2 regions of the Enterobacter sp. TMH.L2 genome follow, and region 2 is predicted to be linked to the other one. Evidence: predicted binding sites of a transcription regulator. Region 2 holds the regulator's gene; the other holds the start of a gene.
The links. Region 2 encodes PurR, which represses purine synthesis genes. Its sites were predicted from a motif close to CANGCAAACGTTTGCNTG; they were not measured.
Positions count from the first base shown of each region.

Region 1 (8,941 bases), 280 kb from region 2:
CGTACATGGATGATGACAAGTCGGCATAGTCTACCGATACGGCGCTGAATTGCTACCGCGATATGTTACAGCTTATTCGCTAATTGCCTCGCGCCAGAGCTTCTCGACGACACGCTGCGCCAGCAGCGCCTGCTCGCCGGAGGTTTCCGGGACAGTTTGGTTCGCCACGCAGTCGATAAAGTGACGCGCACAGCCCGCAAAGCCGCGCTGTTCCAGCGTGGTTTGCCAGCCGGGAATGGGCTGTTCCACCACACCGACGCCGCATTCTTCGCGCCACTGACGCATGTCCGTTACCTCATACAGCCCGCCGTCAGTCACCGCCTGCACCCACTCTCGCTGGCTTCCGGCGCGGCGATGCATACTGGTGGTCACGCTCAGGTTGCCCTGGCTGAAATGGTGTTCGGCGTACAGCATTTGCCCTGATTCATTGGTTTGCAACGTCCCGCTTTGCAGCTGGGCACTGCCGCCGCCAAGCCAGAGTGCGGTATCCACGACGTGAAGATAGTCATCAAGCAGCGTGAAGCGCAGATCCCCCGGGCCGACGCTGTCGCTGCGGTGTTTGTCCATCCGCAAGGATGCCCCGGCAGACAGCTTTGCCTTTAACTGCTGGTAACGCGGGGCAAAACGGCGGTTAAAGCCCACCATCAGGGTGCGTTTTTTGCGCTCTGCAAGCTCCACCAGCTTTTCGGCGTCAGCCAGATTTTCCGCCAGCGGCTTATCCACGCAGACGCTGACGCCCGCATTGAGCAGATCATTCACCACCGCGTAGTGGGAACTGGTGGCGCTATGCACAAAAACAGCATCGCACTGCGCCGCCAGATTGCTGAGCGAATCGATATACGGCATACGCCAGGTTTCACACACCGGCAGCGCTTTCGCTTTGGTCGGTGAAAATGCGCCCACCAGCGACCAGTCGTCGGATGCCCCCAGAACCGGAAGCCAGGCTTTCTGCGCGATCCCGCCCAGCCCCACGACGCCAATACGTAATTTCGTCATCCTTAATCTCCCAAATGCGCCAATAAGGAATCCAGACGCTGTTTAAGTTCGGCGACTTCAGTTTCCAGCGCGGCCACTCGCGCGCTGAGATCGTCTGCAACCGGGCTGATACTTTGTTCCGGGGACACTGACGCCTCAACCTCACCGCTGAAAAGATGCATATAGCGGCTTTCTCGTTTACCCGGCTCACGCGGCAGACGCACGACAAACGGCCCATCTTCACGGCCAGCCAGCCCTTCCAGCGTCGCTTCTACCTGCGCCATATCGGTGAACTCAAACATTCTCCCGGCACGGCTGCGCAGCTCACCCGGCGTTTGCGCGCCGCGCAGCAGCAAAGTCGTAACCACAGCCACTTCCGCTGGCGCTAGCTTTAAATGACCAAACTCGGAGTTGCAAAAACGCTGCTCGTATTTCGTCACGCGGTTGCCAAACCCGCTGACGGTTCGCAAATAATGGCCTTTGACCAGCCCGTCCAGCGAGTCCTGGACTTCATGCTCTTTCAGCTCCATCACCGGTTCACGGTTTGTTTTCTGATTACAGGCGGTCACCACGCCGTTGACGGACATCGGATATTGCTCTGGCGTAGTGAGCTGTTTTTCCAGCAGGCTGCCGATAACGCGGGCTTCAATCGCCGTTAACTGATACTTCATCTTTTAAACTCCACGACCTGGGGTCCAGTCTTGATTAACCAGCGCGGTGAGAACGTGATCCCGCCATACGCCGTCAATCAGCAAATAATCCTTTGCATAGCCTTCTTTTTCAAAGCCCAGGCGCGCCAGAAGGTCGCCGCTGCGCTGATTATGCGGCATATAGTTGGCCATAATGCGATGCACATTTTGGCTACGTTGCATATAGCGAATGGCGCTGGCCAAGGCCTCGTACATTAGTCCCTGCCCCTGCCACTTTTCACCGATGGAGTACCCGAGAAAGCAGGCATGGAAGGAGCCACGCACCACGTTGGAGAAGTTGGCGACGCCGATAACCTCTTTTTCTTCCGGGTCGAGCAGCGCGAAGTAGTACGCGCTACCCTGCTTGTGCATTTCACTTATCATGCCCAGCCTTGCCTGCCAGCCCGAAGGATAGCAGTAGCTCTCATCCCGAACGGGTTCCCAGGGTTTCAGAAACAGGCGATTTTCCGTGTAGTAATCCGCCAGGCGCCAGGCATCTCGCTCATGAACCAGACGCACCACCAGACGGTCAGTCACCAGGCGAATTTTTGGTGCGTTACTGCGGTAGCCAAACATGTTTATCCCACTCCTTCATCCCGGTTAACGGGGCTCATCTTGTTACTATACCTGCGCCTGACCGCCGTGTGAAAACAACAACATGAAGCGACATCACTTTTTTCGATTAAAGCCTTGAATCAAACTCGTTGCACGATAAAAAAATATTGTCCTGCATCAGGTATTAAAAGCCCGAATGCCAAGCGAGAATAAAGACTTGTCGCGTTTAATTAAGTTCCCTGGAGGGGAGATGTCGCGGGTGGCGCAGGCAAGGAGCCTGGGTAAATATTTCCTGCTGCTTGATAACATGTTAGTGGTATTAGGCTTTTTCGTTGTCTTCCCTTTGATTTCCATTCGCTTCGTTGACCAGTTGGGCTGGGCCGCTTTAATGGTCGGGATTGCCCTGGGTCTGCGTCAGTTTATCCAGCAGGGGCTCGGTGTCTTCGGCGGCGCGATTGCCGACAGGCTGGGCGCTAAACCGATGATTGTCACCGGCATGCTGCTGCGGGCCGCAGGTTTTGCCACCATGGGCATCGCCACGGAACCCTGGATGCTATGGCTTTCCTGCCTGCTCTCCGCCATTGGCGGAACGCTGTTTGATCCGCCCCGCTCGGCGCTGGTCGTCAAACTGGTTCGCCCTCAGCACCGCGGCCGCTTCTTCTCCATCCTGATGATGCAGGACAGCGCGGGCGCGGTGATCGGCGCTCTGCTGGGTAGCTGGCTGTTGCAGTACGACTTCCGTCTGGTATGCGCCGTCGGTGCCGTAATGTTTGTCCTGTGCGCCGCGCTTAATGCCTGGCTGCTGCCCGCTTATAAGCTTTCAACGATCCGCACCCCAATGCGCGAAGGCATGGGGCGCGTGTTTCGAGATAAACGCTTTATCACCTATGTTCTGACGCTCACCGGCTATTACATGCTGGCGGTGCAGGTCATGCTGATGCTGCCGCTGATGGTCAACGACATTGCCGGTACCGCGTCGGCGGTAAAATGGATGTACGCCATTGAAGCCGCGCTTTCGCTGACGCTGCTCTACCCTATCGCCCGCTGGAGTGAAAGGCGCTTCCGCCTGGAGCAACGCTTAATGGCAGGCCTGGTGCTGATGACGGTGAGCCTGATGCCTATTGGCCTGGCCTCCAACCTGCAGCAACTTTTCGCCCTGATCTGTACCTTCTACATCGGCTCAATCATCGCTGAGCCTGCCCGGGAAACGCTCAGCGCCTCGCTGGCGGATGCCCGCGCTCGCGGCAGCTACATGGGGTTCAGCCGTTTGGGCCTGTCGCTGGGCGGCGCACTAGGTTACACCGGCGGTGGCTGGCTGTTTGACGCAGGTAAAGCCCTGCAGCAGCCGGAATTACCCTGGGCCATGCTCGGCATTATCGGCTGTATCACCCTTGCCGCCCTGTGGTGGCAATTTAGCCTTAGACCCGTTGAGCCAACGATGCTGGAACCTGGCGGGCAGGGATAATTTTCGCGTATCATCTTTTTCCGGTAGCCGCTCCCGCCGTGCCGCATTATGCTGATAAAGCAAGGCACGGCATTGGAGCCGCTATTTTGAGGAAGCCTATGAAGAAGATTGTTTTTGCCGCAGCATTGATGCTTAGCGGCCTGCTCTCAGGATGCAACCAGTTAACGCAGTACAGCGTGAGCGAACAGGAAATCAACCAGTCGCTGGAAAAACACAATAACTTCTCGAAGGATATTGGCCTGCCCGGCGTGGCTGAAGCCCATGTGGTGCTAACCCATTTAGTCAGTCAGATAGGACGGGAAGAGCCGAATAAAATTACCCTGACCGGCGATGCCAATCTCGACATGACATCCCTGTTTGGTAACCAAAAAGCCATCCTGAAGCTCAAGCTGAAAGCACTGCCGGTGTTCAATAAAGAGCAAGGCGCCATCTACCTGCAGGAAATGGAGGTGGTTGACGCTCAGGTCGAGCCGCAAAAAATGCAGACCGTACTGCAGACCATGATCCCTTACCTTAACCAGTCCCTGCGCAGCTACTTCAATCAGCAGCCTGCTTATATCCTGAGCGAAGACCGCAGCACCGGCGAGTCGCTGGCGAAGAAATATGCCAAAGGCATTGAAGTAAAACCCGGTGAGATAATCATTCCGTTAACGGAATAGCCTCTGCCCCTCAGAGCCGTTCATGCGCTCTGAGGGTTTTGTACAACATGAGCAACATAAGGGGTGCAAACGATAACGTTTCCCCTTATCCTTAGTGCCCGGCATAAAACCAGCCCTTGATGACTGATTTCCCTCTCACGCCGGAGCACATTGATGACCGCATTACCTCAGGTATTAAAAATCCGCCGCCCAGATGACTGGCATATTCACCTTCGTGACGGTGAGATGCTGAAAACCGTGGTGCCTTACACCAGCCAGACCTATGGCCGCGCGATTGTCATGCCCAATCTTGTGCCCCCTATTACCAGCGTGGAAGCCGCTATCGCTTATCGCCAGCGTATCCTTGATGCGGTTCCGGCCGGGCAAAAGTTTGAGCCGCTGATGACCTGCTACCTGACCGACACGCTGGATCCCAACGAAATCGAACGCGGGTTCAATGCAGGCGTGTTTACCGCCGCCAAGCTTTACCCGGCGAACGCCACAACCAACTCCGCTCACGGCGTAACCAGCACCGCAGCCATTCTGCCGGTGCTTGAGCGTATGCAGAAAATTGGCATGCCGCTGCTGGTGCACGGCGAAGTCACCCATGCTGATATCGATATTTTCGATCGCGAAGCACGCTTTATTGAAACCGTCATGGAGCCGCTGCGTCGCCAGTTGCCTGAGCTGAAAGTGGTGTTTGAACATATCACCACCAAAGATGCCGCCCAGTATGTGAAAGAAGGCAACTCGCTGATTGGCGCGACTATCACGCCTCAGCACCTGATGTTTAACCGTAACCACATGCTGGTGGGCGGAATTCGTCCTCACCTTTATTGCCTGCCGATTCTGAAACGCAGCATCCACCAGGAAGCACTGCGCGAGCTGGTCGCCAGCGGCTGCGATCGCGTGTTCCTCGGCACCGACTCTGCGCCACATGCGCGTCATCGCAAAGAAGCCAGCTGCGGCTGTGCCGGCTGCTTCAACGCGCCTTCCGCGCTCGGTGCCTATGCGACGGTATTTGAAGAAATGAACGCGCTGCAGCATTTTGAAGCTTTCGCTTCGCTGAACGGCCCGCGCTTCTACGGCCTGCCGGTCAATGAAGAGCACATCGAGCTGGTTCGCGTCGCTGAGAAAATGCCAGAACTGATTGAAGCCGGCGACGACAGCATCGTGCCGTTCCTGGCGGGTGAAGAGGTCGTCTGGTCCGTTAAAGGCTAAATTTTTCAACGCCCCCTGTTGCTTACTGGAAATTAAGCCTGTATAAATATCCAGTATATTGTACAGGGGGTCGTTATGCGTATTGAAGTCACTATAGCCAAAACCACACCATTACCAGCCGGGGCTATCGATGCCCTTGCCAGTGAGCTTTCCCGCCGTATCAATCAACATTTCCCCGACACCAGCAGCGAAGTGCAGGTACGTTATGCCTCCGGCAATAACCTCTCCGTGCTGGGCGGTGCCAAAGAAGACAAAACGCGAATCAGCGAGATCCTCCAGGAAACCTGGGAAAGCGCTGACGATTGGTTCTCTGCCGACTAATACCCTCAAGTATGTTGGTACTTTTTGCCGGGTGTCGCCATCCGGTTTTTTTTATTTCCCTCGCCGATTTGATTATTTTTTAAACGCCGCTAAAGTCTTTCCTGCCTTTCTTTCCGATTACATCGGAATAGCCTGTCGATTTATTGTTCGCTTTTCTCGGATAATGTGGAAAAAGTGTTACCAGGTAATTATTTCATCCCCATGACCGCAAGAGTGTTGATATACTTAAGTCGCTTCACCATAAATCACGCATGAACCTCACTAGTCGTTGTCTTTAAACACGTATAAAAGGGGTTATGATGGAAAAAAATAGTGATGTTATTCAGACTCATCCCCTCGTCGGATGGGATATCAGCACCGTCGACAGCTACGACGCCATGATGCTGCGCCTGCATTACCTGACATCCAATAATCAGAAGCACGATGAAACCGAAATCGGTCAGACCCTCTGGCTGACCACCGATGTCGCCCGGCAATTTATTTCCATCCTTGAGGCCGGGATAGCCAAAATTGAATCCAGTGATTACCAGGAAAGCGATTATCGCAAGCATTGACGACACATGCTTAACAATGGCCACAGGCACCCAACGGGGTGCCTTTTTTATTTTAAGCGTCACCGTCAATTGCATCGTTCCGGTGAATTAATTACCCTGCTACAGATAATTTTCCACAGAGAAAAGCTTATGAACTACGACCTCATCATTGTCGGCAGCGGCTCCGTCGGTGCCGCCGCAGGCTGCTATGCCACACACTCGGGCCTGAAGGTACTGATGATCGACAGCGGCCACCCGCCGCATGACCAGGGCAGCCACCACGGCGACACTCGCCTGATGCGCCATGCTTATGGCGAAGGTGAAAAATATGTCCCGTTGGTCCTGCGAGCACAAAAACTGTGGGATGCCCTGGCGGAAGCCAGCGGTGAGAAGCTCTTCCACCGCACCGGGGTCATTAACCTGGGGCCATCTGATTCGCCCTTTATTCGCAATGTCGCCTCCAGCGCAGAGAAATTTTCCCTGCCGGTTGAAACCCTGGACGCCGCCGCCATTGCCGCCCGCTGGCCGGAGATTGCTGTGCCTGAAAACTACGTCGGCCTGTTTGAGACGGACTCAGGCGTGCTGAAAAGCGAGCTGGCCATCGAAACCTACATCAACCTTGCTAAGCAAGGCGGCAGCGCTCAGCTTTTTAACTGTAGGGTGACGGCGATCCGCCACGGCGACGAAGGTGTCACCGTCGTGACTGAAGAAGGTGAATATCACGGGAGCAAACTGCTGGTCAGCGCGGGGACCTGGGTTACCAAACTGCTGCCTGACCTGCCGATCGCGTCGGTTCGCAAAATCTTTGCCTGGCACCAGGCCGATGGGCGCTACAGCGAGAACAACAAATTCCCGGCGTTTACCGCAGAAACACCCAACGGCGATCAGTATTACGGCTTCCCGGCGGAAGACAACGAACTGAAGCTGGGCAAGCACAACGGCGGACAGCTGATTGACTCCCCCGAGCAGCGTAAACCCTTTGGCGCCGTCGCCAGCGATGGGTCTGAAGTCTTTCCGTTCTTGCGCGAATTTTTACCCGGCATCGGCTGCTGCCTGCACGGTAAAGCCTGCACCTATGACAATTCGCCGGATGAAGATTTCATCATTGATACTCTCCCCGGCCATGACAACACCCTGATCATTACCGGGCTGAGCGGACACGGGTTCAAATTCGCCTCTGTTTTAGGCGAAATTGCCTGCCAGTTTGCTTTGGGTCAAAAACCTGCCTTTGATTTATCCCCGTTTGTACTTTCTCGCTTCAAAACGGCGTAGAATCCCCGAGTGGCGGGCATTTCCGCCACTTTTCCTTGGGGCCATCATGATTCGCTTTTTTCAATTTTTAACCAACAATATTCGCGAACACTTTATTCTGTATCTTTTTCTCTGGGCAATACTTGCACTTCTCGATCTGGCTTATATCTATTTCTTTTGATTATTCAGACTCCTGTTATATTGACAATTATTGACGTAAAATTAATTAAATATAGTTTTAGCGCAAATAATTAACCGTCAATAAATACTCTTCTCAATCAAAAACGATCATATTCATTCGACTCTACTGAACGCCTGCCGCGAGTGTTATTCAAAAAAACAGACATACAATAAATATATATCGAAATACGGATATTTATGTTGATCTGCTGTTAACAGAACGCCTATGTTTTAGCTTCTTTAGAAAATACATGGACGCATAAATATGCAATGGCGAAACTCATCCGAACGCTATGGACATTTTTCGGTTCTCCTTCACTGGCTGGTTGCCGCCACGGTTTACGGTATGTTTGCACTCGGACTCTGGATGGTGACGCTGGGCTATTACGACGTCTGGTACCATAAAGCACCAGAAATACATAAGAGCATCGGCATCTTGTTAATGTCAGCTCTGGCTATTCGTATTCTCTGGCGCTTTATATCGCCTCCGCCGCCACCGTTAAAAAGTTATTCACGTCTGACGCGCATCGGCGCGCTTACCGCACATATTTTGCTGTATGCATTATTGTTCGCCATTTTGCTGAGCGGGTATCTGATTTCAACGGCTGACGGTAAACCCATTAGCGTGTTTGGCTGGTTTGATGTGCCCGCCACGCTAACCGACTTCGGGGCGCAGGCCGACCTTGCCGGGACAGTTCATCTCTGGCTGGCGTGGACCGTGGTGATTGTTTCCGTTCTACACGCTCTTGCGGCCTTAAAGCACCATTTTCTAGATAAAGATGCCACCCTCAAGCGCATGCTGGGGAAAGCATCCCGTTAACTATGGAGAGTAAGACAATGAAGAAAATCCTGCTGGGAGCCACCTTAGGCGCTCTGTTATTCACCACCGGCTCCGCCGTGGCCGCTGACTATAAAATTGATAAACAAGGTCAGCATGCGTTTGTGAATTTCCGTATTCAGCATCTCGGCTATAGCTGGCTGTACGGTACCTTCCGTGATTTTGACGGAACCTTTACCTTCGACGAGAAAAACCCTTCGGCAGATAAAGTCAACGTCACCATCAACACCACCAGCGTGGATACCAACCATGCCGAACGCGACAAACACCTGCGT
Region 1 covers NZ_CP193791.1:3,009,336-3,018,276, forward strand. Annotated here, with positions in the region: gene ACREYP_RS14535 (Gfo/Idh/MocA family protein) at 73-996, opposite strand; gene ACREYP_RS14540 (YceH family protein) at 999-1,646, opposite strand; gene rimJ (ribosomal protein S5-alanine N-acetyltransferase) at 1,650-2,240, opposite strand; gene mdtH (multidrug efflux MFS transporter MdtH) at 2,470-3,684, shown strand; gene ACREYP_RS14555 (lipoprotein) at 3,783-4,343, shown strand; gene pyrC (dihydroorotase) at 4,497-5,543, shown strand; gene dinI (DNA damage-inducible protein I) at 5,619-5,864, shown strand; gene bssS (biofilm formation regulator BssS) at 6,164-6,418, shown strand; gene solA (N-methyl-L-tryptophan oxidase) at 6,548-7,669, shown strand; gene ACREYP_RS14580 (DUF2770 family protein) at 7,716-7,829, shown strand; gene ACREYP_RS14585 (cytochrome b) at 8,094-8,648, shown strand; gene ACREYP_RS14590 (YceI family protein) at 8,666-8,941, shown strand, end outside.
Region 1: a site for PurR is predicted at 4,412-4,429, ahead of pyrC (dihydroorotase). Genes of this name have one in related genera too.

Region 2 (8,941 bases):
TTCGTTAAACCCGTTTTCGACTGCAGTTTTCATAAACCACTCGCCGCTTTTCTTAATTGTGCGCTGCTGGGTATTAAGATCCAGCGACACAAAGCCATAGCGGTTTTTGTAGGCGTTGCACCATGACCAGTTATCGATAAATGTCCACATGTGGTAACCAAGGCAGTTGCTGCCCTCGCTGATGCCCTTATGCAGCCACTTCAGGTGGTCACGAACGAAATCAATCCGGTAATCATCGTTGATTTGGCCGTTGTCGATAAAGCGCTGTTCGTTTTCGACGCCCATGCCGTTTTCTGAAATATAGCAGGCCGGGTTGCCGTAATTTTCACGCAGATTGGTGAGAATATCGTAGATCCCGCGCTCGTAGATTTCCCAGCCACGATAAGGGTTCATTTTGCGACCCGGCATTTCGTAGGACTCAAAGAACCACTCCGGCATAAACGGACTTTCCGGGTTAACCAGCGTGTCGCGACACTTAATGCGGCGCGGCTGGTAGTAGTTAATCCCCAGTAAGTCTACGACGCCCGCAGCGAGCAGGGCTCTGTCCTCAGGCTGACAGGCCGGAAGTTTATCGTGCTCTTTCAGGAACGCGACCAGCTCAGCAGGATATTCACCGCGCAGTGCCGGGTCCAGGAAACTGCGGTTAAACATCAGGTCGGCCAGGTTGGCGGCCTTTACGTCAGCCGGGTTTTGCGAACGAGGGTAAGATGGCGTCAGGTTGAGAATGATGCCAATCTGGCCGTCATCGCTGCGGGCATGGTAAGCCTTGACCGCTTTAGCGTGGGCAAGCATGGTGTGGTAAGCGACGGTCACCGCGCGGTTGAAATCCACCACGTTAGGGTAGTGGTAGTCATAGAGGTAGCCGCATTCAACCGGAACAACCGGCTCGTTGAAGGTAAACCAGTGCTTCACGCGATCGCCGAAAAGCTCGAAACAGGTATTGGCGTAGGCGGCATAGGCATCAACCACTTCACGGCTTTCCCAGCCGCCTTTTTCCTGCATCACCATGGGCATATCAAAGTGGTACAGGTTGATAAATGGCTTAATGCCCTGAGCCAACAGTTCGTCAATCACCTGGTTATAGAACTCAACCGCCAGCGGATTGACTTCACCCGTGCCCTCGGGAATCAGACGAGCCCAGGAAATGGAGGTGCGGAAAGTATTGTGATTGAGCTTTTTCAGCAGGGCGATGTCTTGCTTCCAGCGCTGATAAAAAGTTGAGGTGTTTTGTGGCCCGACGCCGTGGTGGAAACGGTTAGGCTGCTCGGCGAACCATCGGTCCCAGATGGTTTCAGATTTGCCAAAGTTCAGCGCTTCGCCCTCGGTTTGTGGGCCGGAGGCTGCGCTGCCCCACCAGAAATGCTCAGGAAATGCGTATTTCATCGTTGTCCTCACGGTCTGACCTGCCATCTCCGACAGGCAATCATTGATACGGCTAATGCCCAGATTGTCTGTGATTGATGAAACCGGTTTCCATCCCAGGAAATGATATCTGTTAAGCAGATCAAGCCGCTAAGCGCAGGCAGGGCTAAACCTGTGAGGTTAATCACATTGGTGCGCAAAGAGAGACAATTGCAAAGAAGAAAACCCGGCATTCACCGGGTCTGTTTTAACGGGGTACGCGCAGGCCGTGCTCAATGCCCCGGCTGAAAACAACCTGCCAGAGCTGAATGTCGCGCGCCCGGAAAGCGCCGGCGCAGGCATTCAGGTAGTAGCTAAACATCCTTTTAAAGCGCTCAGAATAGTTGCCTTCGATTTCTGACCAGGTTGCCAGAAAACGCTCGTGCCAGGCCATCAGCGTTTTGTCATAGTCGGCGCCGAAGTTGTGCCAGTCTTCCATCACAAAATGCGGTTCGCTGGCGTCGGCAATCTGCCGCACCGACGGCAGGCAGCCATTAGGGAAAATGTACTTATTGATCCACGGATCGACATTATTGTCGGTCTTTTTAGAACCTATTGTGTGTAGCAGGAAAATGCCGTCCGGCTTGAGGTTGCGGTCGGCAACGTCAAAGTAGGTGGCATAATTTTTAGGCCCGACGTGCTCAAACATGCCGACGGAAACAATGCGGTCAAATTGTTCGTTCAGGTCGCGGTAGTCCTGTAAAAGGATGGTGACATCCAGGCCTTTGCAACGCGCCTGCGCCATTTTTTGCTGTTCTGCTGAGATAGTCACACCAAAGACGGATACGCCATAGTTGCGTGCTGCAAACTCGGCCAGACCGCCCCAGCCGCAGCCGATATCCAGCAGCTTCATACCGGGTTTCAGCTGCAGTTTTTCGCAGATCATTTTGAGCTTGGCATCCTGAGCGTCGCTGAGATTTGTCGCGTCTTTCCAGTAACCGCAGGAGTATTGCATGTGCTTGTCCAGCATCCGGCTGAACAGATCGTTGCCAAGATCGTAATGCTCTTTCCCGACTATCCATGCGCGTTTTTTAGACTGCAGGTTAACCAGTCTTGCCGCCGCAATGCGCAGGGTATCTTTGAAATGGTGGGGGAGTTGGTTTTCCAGCCCGGCACGCAGGACTTTAGTGAAAAAGATATCCAGCCGTTCGCATTCCCACCAGCCGTCCATATAGCTTTCGCCAAGGCCGAGAGAACCTTCCTGCAGAACGCGTTTAAAAAAGTTCGGGTTTTTGACCTGAATATCAAAGGGGTTTGGGCCGTTGAGGGTGATACCTGCCCGGCTCAGCATTTCATTTGCGATACGATACCATTCGTTATCTCGTACGCTCACTTCTTCTATACACGATGAACTCATAGCTTCTCCATCACCTTGTTGTGATCAGAACCTTAAAACAGCGTAGACGCTATTCCCGGCTTGTGAGAACTCTCACGGAAAATTCCGCGTGCCTGATATCCGACGTAGAACAGAGAAAGGAGGGATTCTCCCTTACTGAAAGGCCATCCATGGAAAAACGGAAGCGCTCCGGCTTCCGCAAAATAAAATTGATAAGGCTTATCGTAGAACCGCAATTACTATAAGCCCGTTTAATTGAGGGTTCAATGGAATATTGTTAGCAAGCTAATCACACAACATTCACATTATCATGCAGGTTACTGTGCGCGGGACAGCTCGCTGTGGCCCTTGTTGGGTGCTTTGCGTTGGGCCGCGTGTTGCAGGGCATAGCCCAGACCAGCAAGCAGGACTGTCGCCAGCATCACGCTGGTGGTGGTCAGCAGCGGCGTAGTGACCAGCCAGGAAACCATTAAGCTTGCCAGGAAGCAAAGCCCAAGCTGCAGGGTGTTTTGCAGGGCAGCGGCTTTCCCGGTTGCCTGCGGGAAAGGCAGCAGAGCCGAGGACACCACGATAGGGTAGATGGCGCCGTTCGCCGCGGCCATCACGCAGAACGGAATAAGCAGCAGCGTCAGATCAGCATGGCCGCTCACCGCCACGCCCCAGGTGGCGACCACGCTCAGGGTATACAGAGCCAGCAGCCACGGAAGTAGCTGTTTGCCACTCCACTTTTGCAGCGCGCTGCGGCAGCCATAGCCACCAACCAGGAAAGCGACAGTCTGCGGCATGTAGCTCAGGCCAATCGCCGCGGGGCTGTAGCCCATCTCATTCAGAATAAATGGCGAGCCGGTAAGCCAGGCGAAAAAGCTGGCGGAACAGGCGGCGTAAATCAGCACGTTGCCACCGTAAACGCGGGAACGTAATAAAGAGAAGAAGCTGACTTTATTGTTTTCGGTTTGCCCGTGGTGCTGAATCCGGGGCTTGAGGCGCAACGTGGGGATCATCAGCAGCAAAGCGACGGCGAACAGCACGGCAAAAATAGCCTGCCATTCAAAATGGTTCAGCAGCCAGCTGCCCAGCAGCGGGGCCAGCGCCGGAGAAAGCCCGACCAGCGGCATGATGGTGGCAAAAATGCGGCCAGCGCGGTTGGCGGGATAATAATCAGTCACCAGGGCCTGCCAGCTAACGGCGGCTGAGCAAACGCCCACGGCCTGAACAAAGCGAAGCACCAGCAGCGTGGTGGCATCCTGCACCCAAAGCATTCCGATACAGCCGACGGCAAACATGGCCAGGCCAATCAACAGCACAGGTTTACGCCCGAAGCGGTCGGAAAGCGGGCCCCAGATTAGCTGGGCAAAAGCAAAGCCGGCGAGGAACAGGCTCAGGCTGGCACTCACGGCGGAGGCGGTGGTACCCAGATCTTGTTGAATGGCGGCAAAGGCGGGCAGGTACATGTCGGTGGCCAGGAAACCCAGCACGCTCAGCCCCGCAAGCCAGATAAGAAATCCCTTTGATGGTTGCATGTTTCACTCTTGATTTTGATAGCAGGTTAACGGGGCAGGAGTCTACGGAGTGCAAAACCGCTTGTGAAACGCTAATATTTGCAAATTGCATTCAAATTTTTTGCAGGCAGAAATATGTGGTCTGAATATTCGCTGGAAGTGGTTGATGCCGTGGCGCGAAACGGCAGCTTTAGCGGTGCAGCCCAGGAGCTTCATCGCGTGCCTTCTGCCATTAGCTACACGGTGCGTCAGCTTGAAGAGTGGCTGGCCGTGCCGCTGTTTGAACGGCGTCATCGGGACGTTGAGCTGACCGCCGCCGGGGCGTTTTTTCTCAAAGAAGGTCGGTCTGTTATCAAAAAAATGATGGCAACGCGCCAGCAGTGCCAGCAGATAGCCAACGGCTGGCGTGGGCACCTGTCCATTGCGGTAGACAATATCGTTAAACCTGAGCGTACTCGCCAGCTGGTGCTGGATTTTTATCGTCATTTCCCGGATATCGAGTTAAGGGTTTCCCAGGAAGTGTTCAACGGCGTGTGGGATGCGCTTGCCGACGGGCGAGTTGAGGCGGCGATTGGCGCCACGCAGGCTATCCCGGTCGGGGGGCGTTACGCATTTCGGGACATGGGGGCGCTAAGCTGGCGCTGCGTGGTTTCCGCTGACCATCCGCTTGCGAAACGGGAAGGTATTATTCTGGATGATGACATCCGTCCCTGGCCATCCCTTGTGCTGGAAGACACATCCCGTTCGTTACCCAAGCGCATTACCTGGCTGCTGGACAACCAACGCCGCGTGGTGGTGCCGGACTGGGCGTCGGGGGCGGATTGCCTGACGGCGGGATTATGCATTGGTATGGTGCCGACGCACATTGCCCAGCCGTGGCTCGTCAGGGGCGACTGGAAAGAGCTGATGCTGGAGAATCCATTCCCGGACGCGGCCTGCTGCTTAACCTGGCGGCAGGACGATGCTTCGCCCGCTTTGAGCTGGCTGCTGGACTATTTGGGTGACAGTGAGACGATGAATCAGGAGTGGCTGCAGGAGCCGGGTAACACATTCCCGGCCCCCGAAGAGGCTTAGCGGCGGTAATCGCGGAACGGACCGTCGGCCACCGAGCGGCGTTCAATCAGACGAGGATGGACTTCAATCGTCTGCGACTCTTCGCGCTTATTAATGATGCGGTCGAGCAGCATGTTAAACGCCGTTTCGCCCAGGCGCTCTTTCGGCTGGTGGATTGTGGTCAGCGCCGGAGAGAAATAGCGGGCGTTGCGCACGTTGTCATAGCCGATGATAGAAATGTCCTGCGGCACGCGCAGCCCCATTTCGTCTGCGGCGCAAATTGCACCCATCGCCATAATATCGCCGCCGCAGAAAACGGCGGTAGGGCGATGCGGCTGGTTAAGCAGTTGCTGCATGGCGCGATAACCAGACTCTGGTTCGAAATCACCCTGAACCACCCAGTTATCTGGCACTTTGATATTGGCTTCTTCAAGTGCCTTCAGGAACCCTGCATGGCGGCCGCCGCCGGTATTTCGCTCCAGCTGACCCGGAATAGCACCGATATCGCGATGGCCACGTTCAATCAGGTAGCGGCCCGCAAGGTAGCCGCCGTGGAAGGCATTATCGACCACGGAATCGGTAAAGTCCGCACGAGCTTCGCCCCAGTCCATCACCACCATCGGAATATGGCGGTACTCTTCCAGGGTTGAAAGCAGCGTCTCAGGGTATTCGGAACACATGACCAGCAGCCCATCCACGCGTTTTTGCGCCATCATGGACAGGTATGCACGCTGCTTTTCAAAGTTGTTGTGCGCGTTGCCCAGAATCAGGGTGTAGCCCTTGGCGAAACAGCTGTTCTCAACGGATTCAATAATTTCCGCAAAATAAGGGGCTTCGCTTGAGGTAGCAAGCAGGCCGATGGATTTGGTGTGGTTGACCTTCAGGCTGCGAGCCACGGCGCTAGGCGAATAGTGCAGCTCTTTGATGGCTGCCCAGACGGCGTTGCGTGTCTCTTCCGCCACAAAACGGGTCTTGTTAATGACATGTGACACAGTGGTAGTGGAAACGTTTGCGCGCTTCGCTACGTCCTTAATCGTTGCCATTAGATGTCACTCCAGACCATATCGTAAACTCCTGATAACTCATGTGTTAAACGTTTGCCTTCGCTAACTCCTGGGGCAACACGTTGGTTCCAGGCCTGTCGGGGATGCGACATACAGCGGGAGGAGGGCGTTGCCGGGCGATACGCGGTAAATTAGCGAAGGATTTTGGCTTATCCCGGGGCAAAGTGGAAGAGGGAAAACCGATATCTGTGCAAATCCAGCAGGATTTTTATCGCTAATTGTGGGAAAATCACCCCACATACACTTTGTAGGGAAATAAAAGGAGCTTACGATGAGTACCGATCTGAAGTTTTCCGTGGTGACTACGGTTATCGTACTGAGTCTGATTGTTGCCGGGGCGCTAACCGCCGTCCTGCACTGATTTACAAAGGGCCGCTTTCGCGGCCCTTCTCGTATATAGAAGAAAAGCGTTGCTTCCCTCCTTCGTGGTTAACCGCTAAAAATCAGCCTGCCAGGTTTTGCGCAACAAATTCCCAGTTGACCAGCGCCCAGAAGTGGTCGAGATAAACCGGGCGAGCGTTGCGATAATCGATGTAGTAAGCATGTTCCCATACGTCCACGGTCAGCAGCGGTTTTGCTCCGGTTGTTAATGGGGTACCTGCGTTAGAGGTCGAGACGATAGCCAGGCTGCCGTCGCTATTTTTCACCAGCCATGTCCAGCCGGAGCCGAAGTTTTTGATGGCCGCTTCGGTGAACTGCTTTTTAAAGGCTTCCACGCTGCCAAAAGCGTGGTTGATGGCTGCCAGCACGTCACCGGTCGGCTCCCCGCCGGCATTCGGCGCCAGGCAGTGCCAGTAGAACGTATGGTTCCAGACCTGGGCCGCGTTATTGAAGATCCCGCCGTCAGATCCTGTCACGATCTCTTCCAGCGTTTTACCTTCAAACGGGCTGCCTTTGATCAGATTATTCAGGTTAGTGACGTAGGTCTGGTGGTGTTTGCCGTAATGGTATTCGAGGGTTTCGGCTGAGATATGCGGTGCCAGCGCATCTTTGGCATAGGGCAGGGCGGGTAGTTCGAACGACATGGCTTCACTCCTTGTTATTTTGCTTCACAATATAGCTACATTTTGTGTGGTCATAAGGTTAGCAAATTACGAGAGTGCAAAAAAGCGCAATGAAACAACAAAATAAAACAGCCCGTGCCGGGCTGTTAATATTTTAATCAGTCTGATTAGCCCGAAAGGGCGCGATAAGATTAACGAATAGTTTTTGGCGTCATGACCCGGCGGGCGCCCACGTAATGGCGCTGCCAGTAATCTTCGCTCAGGGAGGTGATCTGAATATCGCGGCCGCTGCGCGGGGACTGAATAAACTTCCCGTTGCCAACGTAGACGCCAACGTGATCGGCGGTGCCACGGCCCTGGGTACGGAAGAACACCAGGTCACCGCTTTCCAGTTCGCCGCGGTCAACGGAGGAGGCATCGCGCAGGTGATACATTTCGTTGGCGGTGCGTGGAATACGGATATTCACCAGATCTTTATAAGCGTAATAAATCAGCCCGCTGCAGTCGAAACCTGTGCGTGGGGAAGTACCTCCCCAGCGATACGGTTTTCCAATTTGCCCCATCAGCTTGTTCATGGCCGTTTTTTGCGCTTTCTGCACGCGCACTTTATGCGCCTGCGCTATGGTCAGATTTTTTTCCGACTTCACCTTAACGCACTGCTTTTTATGCCCTTTACGATGAGTGCATTTTTCAGTGTACGCAACGGAGGCTGAGGCTGGCTGTAGGGCTAATTTCTGCGAGGTTTTTTTGCTGCTAGTTTTAGCGAGGGTGCTGCTTTTGCCTGAGGTGGTGTGTTTTGCCACTTTGGCTTTCGCCGGTGAGGTTGTTTTTTTACCGGACTTCTTTGTGGAGGCTGTGCTGACCTTCGGTTTTGCTTTTTCTTTGCCCTTGTTGCTTTTACTGGTTGTTGTCTTGGCCGGATGGCCTTTTTGTGCAACAGGATGGCGGGCGTGCTCGGACGCCTGCGCCAAAGGTGTATAGGGCAAAGCAAATAGCAGAGCACATAGCGTGATAGAGATTTTATTTATCCGCGCCACTCGTCAATCCCCTGATAAATGAAGACACGATGCTAACCATCATGCCTGCGTATGATTTTTGCGAAACCCGACGATTCTAATGCATAAAAGCCGATAATGTTAATAGGCAAATACTATTTAACGGTCAAAAGTGGAAGCTATAGCTAAAAAATTAGCCATTCCAGGGTGTTATCCGCTGTTTAATTGATCTTGAATGAAGCAAATTGCTCATTTTCGCGCGCTGTAAAAGTGTTATTCTTAAGGTATGTTTGCGCGCCAGGCGGGGGAAAGAGAAACCCTGATAAAAATGGTGTTTTCTGCCCGGGGCGCAACTGGCTACAATGGCAGGCTATTGCCGTATCAAGGTTTGAGGAAGCATGACAATGAGCACTATTGAAAAAATTCAACGCCAGATCGCTGAGAACCCGATTCTTCTCTATATGAAAGGTTCCCCGAAGCTGCCGAGCTGCGGCTTCTCCGCTCAGGCCGTTCAGGCGCTGTCCGCCTGCGGCGAGCGTTTCGCCTATGTGGATATTCTGCAGAACCCGGACATTCGTGCTGAGCTGCC
Region 2 covers NZ_CP193791.1:2,726,826-2,735,766, reverse strand. Annotated here, with positions in the region: gene ACREYP_RS13085 (glycoside hydrolase family 1 protein) at 1-1,383, opposite strand, end outside; gene cfa (cyclopropane fatty acyl phospholipid synthase) at 1,610-2,758, opposite strand; gene punC (purine nucleoside transporter PunC) at 3,055-4,257, opposite strand; gene punR (DNA-binding transcriptional activator PunR) at 4,372-5,310, shown strand; gene purR (HTH-type transcriptional repressor PurR) at 5,307-6,332, opposite strand; gene cydH (cytochrome bd-I oxidase subunit CydH) at 6,625-6,714, shown strand; gene sodB (superoxide dismutase [Fe]) at 6,797-7,378, opposite strand; gene ACREYP_RS13050 (C40 family peptidase) at 7,549-8,394, opposite strand; gene ACREYP_RS13045 (Grx4 family monothiol glutaredoxin) at 8,757-8,941, shown strand, end outside.